DNA from 4 places in the Mesobacillus sp. QJM3NY_10 genome. Region 1 is predicted to be linked to each of the others. Evidence: riboswitches for the same ligand, from Rfam matches in the RefSeq annotation. Region 1 holds a riboswitch; each other region holds the start of a gene.
The links. Region 1 has a riboswitch for thiamine pyrophosphate ahead of tenA (thiaminase II). Riboswitches for the same ligand answer to the same signal wherever they lie in the genome.
Positions count from the first base shown of each region.

Region 2: linked by a shared signal. The riboswitch ahead of thiT (energy-coupled thiamine transporter ThiT) and the one ahead of tenA (thiaminase II) in region 1 are both predicted to bind thiamine pyrophosphate.
Region 3: linked by a shared signal. The riboswitch ahead of AC0VX7_RS05105 (3-oxoacyl-ACP reductase) and the one ahead of tenA (thiaminase II) in region 1 are both predicted to bind thiamine pyrophosphate.
Region 4: linked by a shared signal. The riboswitch ahead of thiC (phosphomethylpyrimidine synthase ThiC) and the one ahead of tenA (thiaminase II) in region 1 are both predicted to bind thiamine pyrophosphate.

Region 1 covers NZ_CM149675.1:2,399,331-2,401,532, reverse strand. Annotated here, with positions in the region: gene AC0VX7_RS12135 (hypothetical protein) at 491-706, opposite strand; TPP riboswitch at 871-981, shown strand; gene tenA (thiaminase II) at 1,061-1,732, shown strand; gene AC0VX7_RS12125 (DUF2935 domain-containing protein) at 1,791-2,202, opposite strand, start outside.
Region 2 covers NZ_CM149675.1:1,215,535-1,217,736, forward strand. Annotated here, with positions in the region: gene AC0VX7_RS06120 (histidine kinase N-terminal domain-containing protein) at 1-727, opposite strand, end outside; TPP riboswitch at 986-1,092, shown strand; gene thiT (energy-coupled thiamine transporter ThiT) at 1,202-1,798, shown strand; gene AC0VX7_RS06130 (FeoA family protein) at 2,084-2,202, shown strand, end outside.
Region 3 covers NZ_CM149675.1:1,012,003-1,014,204, reverse strand. Annotated here, with positions in the region: gene thiM (hydroxyethylthiazole kinase) at 1-359, opposite strand, end outside; gene AC0VX7_RS05105 (3-oxoacyl-ACP reductase) at 376-1,137, opposite strand; TPP riboswitch at 1,214-1,323, opposite strand; gene AC0VX7_RS05100 (hypothetical protein) at 1,391-1,534, opposite strand; gene AC0VX7_RS05095 (hypothetical protein) at 1,536-1,676, opposite strand; gene pepT (peptidase T) at 1,800-2,202, shown strand, end outside.
Region 4 covers NZ_CM149675.1:2,136,943-2,139,144, reverse strand. Annotated here, with positions in the region: gene thiC (phosphomethylpyrimidine synthase ThiC) at 1-1,100, opposite strand, end outside; TPP riboswitch at 1,226-1,340, opposite strand; gene AC0VX7_RS10740 (hypothetical protein) at 1,449-1,964, opposite strand; gene AC0VX7_RS10735 (hypothetical protein) at 2,095-2,202, shown strand, end outside.

The sequences.
Region 1 (2,202 bases):
CCTTGTTCGGTCGGGATTTTGTCCGAACCTAACCCTACTTCGGACAGATTGCGCTTAATCGGTCGAGATTTTGTCCGAACCTGACCCTACTTCAGACAATTTTCGCTTGTACGGTCGGGGTTTTGTCCGAACCTAACCTTACTTCGGACGGGTTGTGCTTAATCGGTCGAGATTTTGTCCGAACCTGACCCTACTTCAGACAATTTTCGCTTGTACGACCGAGATTTTGTCCGAACCTGACCCTACTTCAGACAATTTCCCCTTGTTCGGTCGGGATTTTGTCCGAACCTGACCCTACTTCAGACAATTTCCGCTTGAACGGCCGGGGTTTTGTCCGAACCTGACTCGACTTCGGACAATTTCCGCTTGATCGCCCTGAAATTTGTCCGAACTTGCCCCGACTTCGGACAAATTACGCTTAATTTACGTTCATTTTGTCCGAAGGTGATCTTGTGTTCAAAAACAGCCCTCGATTGCCTATACAACAGAATTAAATCTTTGCCATCTCGCTTTTACGTCCTTTGATCAATCGTAAACGGGGCAGCTTGCCTTCTTTCCGGAATAAAGAGAACATGGCGAAATTAAATGCCGCAAGGAACAGTGAAAGTACAGCATGCTGGAATCCATGTGATACCAATGCGAGGAATCCGCTTACAAGACAATATAGACCAACAATTAAATAAAAGTACATAAGAAGTTTTCCCACTTCTCATTCCCCCACTTTTTCGTATGTATTTTTTATATTAACAGAATTTAATAAAAAATGTCACATAATGTTCACAATTAGCCCCAAACTTTTTCACAATTTATTAACACTTGACTCTTACATCAGCCTTGCTATTATGATTAAAGATGAATTAAATATCTAAATTTTACCACTAGGGGTGCCTTTGATTTAAAGGCTGAGATTAAAGTGAGACTTTGAGACCCTTGGAACCTGATCTGGTTTACACCAGCGTAGGAAAGTGGACTTTGGGACATTTTTTATTGTGCCAATACAACCACTTTCTTTGAAAGTGGTTTTTTTATTGGGTTAAAAAGGATGAGGAGGAGCTTTTAAATGACAAAATTCACTGAAGTATTAAGACACGAAGCAGAGCCAATATGGCAGGCAAATTTTGACCACCCTTTTATTAAGGGAATCGCTAATGGAAATTTAGCATTGGAGTCCTTTCGCTATTATGTTCTACAGGATTCCTATTATCTTTCCCATTTTGCCAGGATACAGGCAATTGGAGCAGCGAGAGCATCCGATTTGTTCACGACTTCCAGAATGGCAGCACATTCACTGGGGACTTATGAGGCTGAGCTTGGTCTGCACGAAAATTTCCTAAAGCAATTGAGAGTAACAAAACAAGAATTAGATGAGTTCATCCCTTCTCCCACTGCCTATGCTTACACATCACATCTTTATCGGGTTGCTGCTTCTGGAAGCCTCGCTGAAATCATTGCAGCGATTCTGCCGTGCTACTGGATTTATTATGATATTGGACAATTGCTAAAGGACTCCACTCCAAATGTCCAAATATATCAAGAATGGATTAATGCATATGGAGGAGAATGGTTCAGTGAATTGGTAAATGAGCAATTAAGCAGACTAAATGTACTTGCATTGGAAGCGCCAAAATCAGAACAAGAAAAGATGAAACAGCATTTTATCATCAGCAGCCAGTATGAATTCATGTTCTGGGACATGGCCTACAATCAAGAAAAATGGCCTGTTTCACAATAAAGTTGGACATTTAAAAACAACGGGTTTTTGCCCGTTGTTTTAATCCATTATTTTTTTACTAAAAAGACGGCTTAGACAAAGAGCAATTTCCTACTAAAGCCTGCAACCTAGGTTCATAGTAACTTAAATTAGCGAGGAAGTAGCATGTTTCTGGAAAGTGATGCTCTAGGAAGCGGAGGTTGGTCTTATTCAAAATCGTATCTTCTTTGTACTTCTCGACCATATTTTTAATGAACTGATTCATTTCCAGTGTCGTCTTTCCTACTTCATAAATGAATTCCTGCTGGCGGGCAAAGCCTGGCTGTTTTACCCGTAAATAATTTTTCAAATGATGATTTTGGACAATAAATAGCTGGAATCTCCGTTTGAATTCTTGCGCTGCTGTGTTGGCTCCTACTTCAATCGGGTCAAGCAGATTTTCAAAAAGCACCGCGTGACCGAGTTGATCTTCAAGCCAGAGGTCCATAACC
Region 2 (2,202 bases), 1.2 Mb from region 1:
GATATAGGAAATTCAATACTTCCTCAATCATTCTATTCAATGAGAAAAGGGTCTTCTCTTTACCAATCAGCTCTTTTTTTGATAAAAGTAGGAATTGCGAAATCCGGAAATTCAATTGCTCCAGCTCGCTGGAGATGATATCGAGATACTTCATATCTTCATGTTCGGATTTTAATAGCTGAATGAAGCCCTGGATGGAAGTTAACGGGTTGCGGAATTCATGGATGAAGCTTGATGTCATTTGGCCAAGCAATGTCAGTCTGTCCTTATGTGTTGAATCGATGAACTGATTCTTCTCTTCGATGACCTTGTTTTTCTGTTCATTGTAATAGGATACAGCGTAATACAAGAAGGTATCAAAACAATAATTGATCCGATTGATCGCCTCCTGCATTTCCTCCCATTCCATATTCATTTTGTGAAGGTGCTTGTATAGAACTGATCGTCCCGAGTTGACATTATAGACAAAATCTCCAATGTTAATGTCAGCGCGAACTCGTTCTTCTCCTACCATAAAAGCAAGCTTTTGGATGTGTTCTTCCAATTCTTCACTTGTCTTGGAAAATACCGAAAGAATGATTACATACATTCTCTCAGCGTTCTTACTGATTTTCTCTTTATATGGATCATCTTCTGAAACGATTATATTATCCGTCCAGTCGGCAATGAGTTTTTCCTTTTCACTAGTCAGGAAGCTAAGCAATCGGTTATCCGTAATTGGCAGCATTTCATTAAGTCCCCCAGTTTTTCATATCGGTATTAAAGATTCGAGAAAAATCATGAAATCCCTTTGTCGAATATTGAGAACATCCGCTGAATTGCGTCGAATAGCTAAAATCGTGACAAAAGACCGATTTTTTTAGCAACAATGAGAGAGTTTTGTCTATTGAGTCATCGACATTTATTGGATCGACCAGAGATTACAGAAAGGTTATACTTGTTATTGAATAGTAGACGTAGTATATTCATAGTGTAGAAATTAAATAATAACCACAAGGGGAGCTGCGTAAAGCAGCTGAGAGTGAGCGGCCGAGTTCTTACCCTTTGAACCTGTTAGTTAATGCTAGCGAAGGAATGTGGATGCGATAGGAAAGCAATCTTGGGAATCCTATATCGATCCCCACGATTGCTTTTTTTGTTTCTGAAGCAGAAAAGGCGTGTCAGAAACGGACCTCATTCTAAAAAGAAGGAGGAACAAAAGATGAAACAAAAACAGACTCTCTTTTTAGTGGAAATTGCCGTATTTTCCGCACTGGCTTATTTGCTTGATTTATTTTCAGGATTTTTATTTTCAAGAATCTGGCCCCAGGGCGGTTCAGTATCGATCGCGATGGTACCTGTATTCCTGATGGCATTTCGTTGGGGAGTAAAGGGCGGAATCCTTACGGGCTTCCTGTTTGGGCTACTGCAGGCCATACTCGGAATGTCGCAAATCTACCATCCGATACAAGGAATTCTTGATTATCTTGTTGCGTTTGCTTTGGTGGGAACGGCCGGATTATTTGCAGCTCAGGTAAAAGAAAGCATGCAGAAAGGCAACAGGATAAAATGGATTGCCTTTGTCATTGCCGGAACTTTTATCGGCAGTGCCCTGCGATTCATTACCCATTTTATTTCAGGCTGGGTATTCTTCGGAAGCTATGCGCCTCCAGGTCAGCCTGTTGCCTTATATTCTTTTCTATATAATGGCACCTACATGCTCCCAAGCATGATTTTAAGTGCGATAATCGTCATTCTTGTCATCAGCTACGCACCGTCAAGAATGGTCCAATCCACACAAGTTAGCAATAAAATATGATGTGAAGGAGAGCTGAAACAGCTCTCCTATTTTTATATTCTTTTAATACCCTAATGGGTATATAATATGGATGAAGTGATTACTGGTGAAAATATTGTCAATTATATGGAGTTTGCATAAAATCCACGTGTGCAGCTGAGGTATAGTGACATAAGTCACAGTGGAAGTCGAGCTAAACTGGTTAAATAAAGATAATCATTCTCATTTAGAAAAAACAGGTGTAAAAAGTGAAGATCAACATAAATCCTCTTAAAAACTAACAAAAATTTGAAAAAGGTGATGGCTATGCTGGGAAAATTAAAGACTGGTGAAAAAGGCCGGATCATGAATATTTCTAGTGCAGATAAATTTGTCAGAAGAAGATTGCTTGATTTGGGAATAGCGGAAGGCTCTGAAGTGTGCGT
Region 3 (2,202 bases), 1.4 Mb from region 1:
ATGATCGAAACCTCTAATTCTTCCATAAGTCTTCTTGCCGTTTCGGTACGATAGGTGGTAGCCCCTGCACCAACCGGATCAAGAATAATCGGCACTCCCTGTTTATTTGCCGCATTGCCCGCAATCAGCATAGACTCTACGACTTCTGGCCTCAGCGTGCCGATATTGAGAACAACACTCCCGGCTATCCTCGCCATTTCGGCAACCTCCTCTTGGGCATATGCCATTACCGGGGACGCCCCAAGAGCCAGCAAGCCATTGGCGGTAAAATTGGTGACCACAACATTGGTAATGTTATGGACGAGCGGATTCTCCCTCCGAACTTTTTCAAGCAAACTAGCAATCTCTCTTGCCTCCATGTAAAATCCCTCCTTCTTAATCCATCACAAGGCCGCCGTCAACGACCAGATTTTGTCCGGTAACCGCACGTGCCCATGGTGATGCAAAGAACAATATCACATCTGCAGCTTCAGCCGGTTCGGTCACCTTTCTAAGCGGTGTTGATGATTCGATGAGCTCGAATATTTCCTCCGAAGTAGCAGAGCTTGCGTCGGTCTTTTTAAGTAATCCTCCGGAAACCATATTGACAGTAACGCCATATTTCCCGAGATCACTTGCCATATTCCTGGTGAACCCCAACAAGGCAGCTTTACTTGTTGTATAGTCGTGATAAGCGACAACCGGGTTCTGGAACAGGTTCGTGCCAATGTTGATGATTTTGCCAAACTTTAATTCTTTCATGTCTGGAAGTCCCGACTGTATCGTATTCAATGCACCGCGTATCGCTCCCTCAAGCTGCTGATGATAGTCCTCCCAGCCAACTGCAAAAGCATCCTTGTTTGCCACAGGGTCAAATTTGAAATTCACAAGAGCGTTATTCACAATTGTCGTGATAGGAGAGCCAAAATGCTCCTTTGCCTGCCTGAACATGCTTTGAACCTGTGCTGGGTCTCTTACATCCGCCCCTACAGCAAGGGCATTCTCACCAATCATTGCTTCCAGATCCTTTGCCTTTTCTTCGTTCTGGAAATAGTTAATAACGACTCGCGCACCCTCCCTTGCAAACGCCTTTACCGTTTCTGCCCCCAGTCCCCGGCTTCCGCCAGTCACTAGAACAACCTGATCTTTTAGTTTCATTGATAAAACCTCCTTGAAAAAATAAAAAAGCCAGATCCTTGAAAGGACCTGGCTTAAAAGCAAAGTAAGAAAGAAAACATCTCTCACACTACTTTCCTACGCTGGTATTACCCAGATCAGGTCCGAAGGGTTAAAAGACTTAGCGTCTTTCTCTCAGCCCGCAGCAGGGCACCCCTAGTAGTAAATCGAATATTCAATTGTCTTTATCCTAGCCTTAACTCTTTTATATGTAAAGTGAAAAGTTCATATTCTGCTATTCTTCGTTATTTAATAAATCTTTGATTTCTTTTAGCAGCTCATATTGTTGATCCTGTTTTTTCATGATTCTGTCAGCCAATTTTTCCAGCGTTTTCGTGATGGACCACAGGAACAATAACAAGAGTGCGATGATACCCAATTCATTCATCCTTATCAACTTTCCCTTCTGCAATATCATCAAATGGAGTATAGTTGTTGCTCGGCAATTTTCCGGATGTGATTATTTTATAGATCGAATAAAACACGACAGTCAGGACAATGGCGGTTAATATATATCCCATAATTCCCCAGCCTCCTTTTCACCATTATACCTTAAAAATTGAATTTTGAGATTCCTTTAAAATGGCGTTTCTGATGTTCTATGCTAATATGAAAATATACATAGTAATGGGAGTTGAAAGTATATGAAGAATGAAATCATCGAAAGATTCACCTCATATGTCAAAGTGGACACCCAGTCGAATGAAAACAGTGAAACCACTCCATCGACAGAAGGCCAGTTGACTCTTGCCAACATGCTTGTCGAGGAATTAAAAACGATTGGAATGTCAGAAGTGACGATTGACGGGAATGGTTATGTGATGGCGACACTTCCTGCCAATACCGATAAAGAGGTTCCAACAATCGGATTCCTTGCCCATGTCGATACGGCAACTGATTTTACCGGCAAAAATGTCAATCCGCAGGTTGTGGAAAACTTCGATGGAAATCAAATCAACCTGAATAAGGAACAGAATATTATCCTTTCGCCTGCCGATTTCCCTGAGCTGCCTCAGTATAAGGGCCACACATTGATTACGACTGACG
Region 4 (2,202 bases), 260 kb from region 1:
GCATCGGCAATTGATCCAGGACGCAAGCCATCCCCCAAAGAAAAGGCCACATCATAGGTTTTCATGATTTCGCAGATTTCTTCAAAGTGCGTATATAAAAAGTTTTCTTTATGATGATGCAAGCACCATTGAGCCATGATCGAGCCGCCACGCGATACGATTCCGGTCAATCGCTTTGCTGTCAGCGGAACGTATCTCAACAAAACTCCTGCATGGATGGTAAAATAGTCAACGCCCTGTTCCGCCTGTTCGATCAAGGTGTCTCTGTATACTTCCCACGTAAGATCTTCGGCAATGCCGTTCACCTTTTCAAGCGCCTGATAGATCGGAACGGTGCCGACCGGAACAGCAGAGTTTCTGATAATCCATTCACGAGTTGTATGAATGTTTTTTCCGGTAGACAAATCCATGATTGTATCTGCACCCCAGCGAGTTGCCCAGGTCATTTTTTCCACTTCTTCTTCGATAGAGGAGGTAACGGCCGAGTTCCCAATGTTCGCATTGATTTTCACATGAAAATTCCTGCCGATAATCATCGGTTCCGTCTCAGGATGATTGATATTGGCAGGAATGATCGCCCTGCCTCTAGCTACTTCAGAACGTACAAATTCAGGATCCATGTTTTCCCGGATGGCGATGAACTCCATCTCAGGTGTAATGATTCCCTTTTTGGCATAGTGAAGCTGAGTAACATTCTTTCCGCTTTTTGCTCTAAATGTCTTGCGGGATAGTCCCGGAAAAACTTTGTGATTAGCACGAGGGTCATGTTCATCATGGTAGCCGTTATCCTCAGGCTTTATTTCTCGCCCGTCATACTCTTCAACATCTCCACGTTCCTGAATCCACCGGCTTCTCAGTGCAGGAAGACCTTTTCTTAGATCTGCAATGTACGTAGGATCCGTATAAGGGCCGCTCGTATCATACACGCGAACCGGCTCATTAATTTCCTCTCCAAAACTTCCGCTGGTTGGGCTTAATTCGATTTCACGCATCGGTACTCTAATATCGTGCTGAGACCCCTCCACATAGACCTTTTTGCTCCCAGAAAAGCTTGACATAATTGCAATGCTGTCCTGGTTTAATGAGTTTGCTGTCGTCATTGATCATCTCTCCCTTTTTAAAATGTTGGGACGAGATCTGGTCACAAAGAAGTTCTCTAGTATGTAAAAAAGCCGGTCCACATAAATATGGACCGGCTTAACCGCGAATGTTTTTTGCACAAAAATCTTGTACAATCTAACTTCCCCACGCTGGTATGATCCAGATCAGGTCCAAAGAGTCAAGAAACTTTAGCGCGTTCCTTTCTCAGCCCAAGCCATTGGGCACCCCTAGTTACTGCTATTCAGTTCACTTATTAGTATACAGAATTCAGAAAAAAAGGAAAGGATTTAGGTTAAATTTGTTAAGATGGTTTCCCGAGATAGATGATTTAGTACTTATTCAATCTTTCAATCAATTGAATTAGCTATTTCAACAAAAACCTCAGGCGTCACATGATTGGATACTCTTTTATCGATGCTAAAAATGTATTGCCAGCCGTCTTGTTCAAGGACAAACAGATTGAAACCCCCAACATTTGCAAACATTGCATTGTTACCGTTCTTTAGTTTAAAGGTGTTTTCACCTTTCATTGGAATCCTGTAGTTAATAGGGCGAACATCAATTTTATAGTGACTTTCAGGCGAATTTTCATTTAAAAATTGGAGTTCTAAAGTGTCATTCACATCCCCTTCTAAGTCATTGAACCTTCCAAAATGATGTGTAAATTCTATAGGTGGAACTCTCAAAGGTAACTTTAAATCCTGATTGAAATGATGTTCAAATTGTTGCACGGCCTCTTCAACCGTTTTATAGCCTATTTCTATGTAGATTTTTTCAAATGGGCTTGGCCTGGCACTCACTGTATCGCTATGCACACCAATTATAATAATGAAAAACAGGAAACTTGCTAACCTGTGGTACATAAACATCACCCTATGTTATGTTTTGGTTAATTTCCCCCGACTCAATAGCATCTATCCTCGTAAAGGATCATTCCAGTCAAAATTACTAATTTATGGTAAAATAAATAAATTCATTATATGGAGGACATTTATGTATACATATGGAACTTTCGTTACCGATGGAGCATTTACACTTATGCGGCCAATATTCTTCACCCTGCTGAGTCTATCAATCTTGCTATTTATAATGATCCTTTCA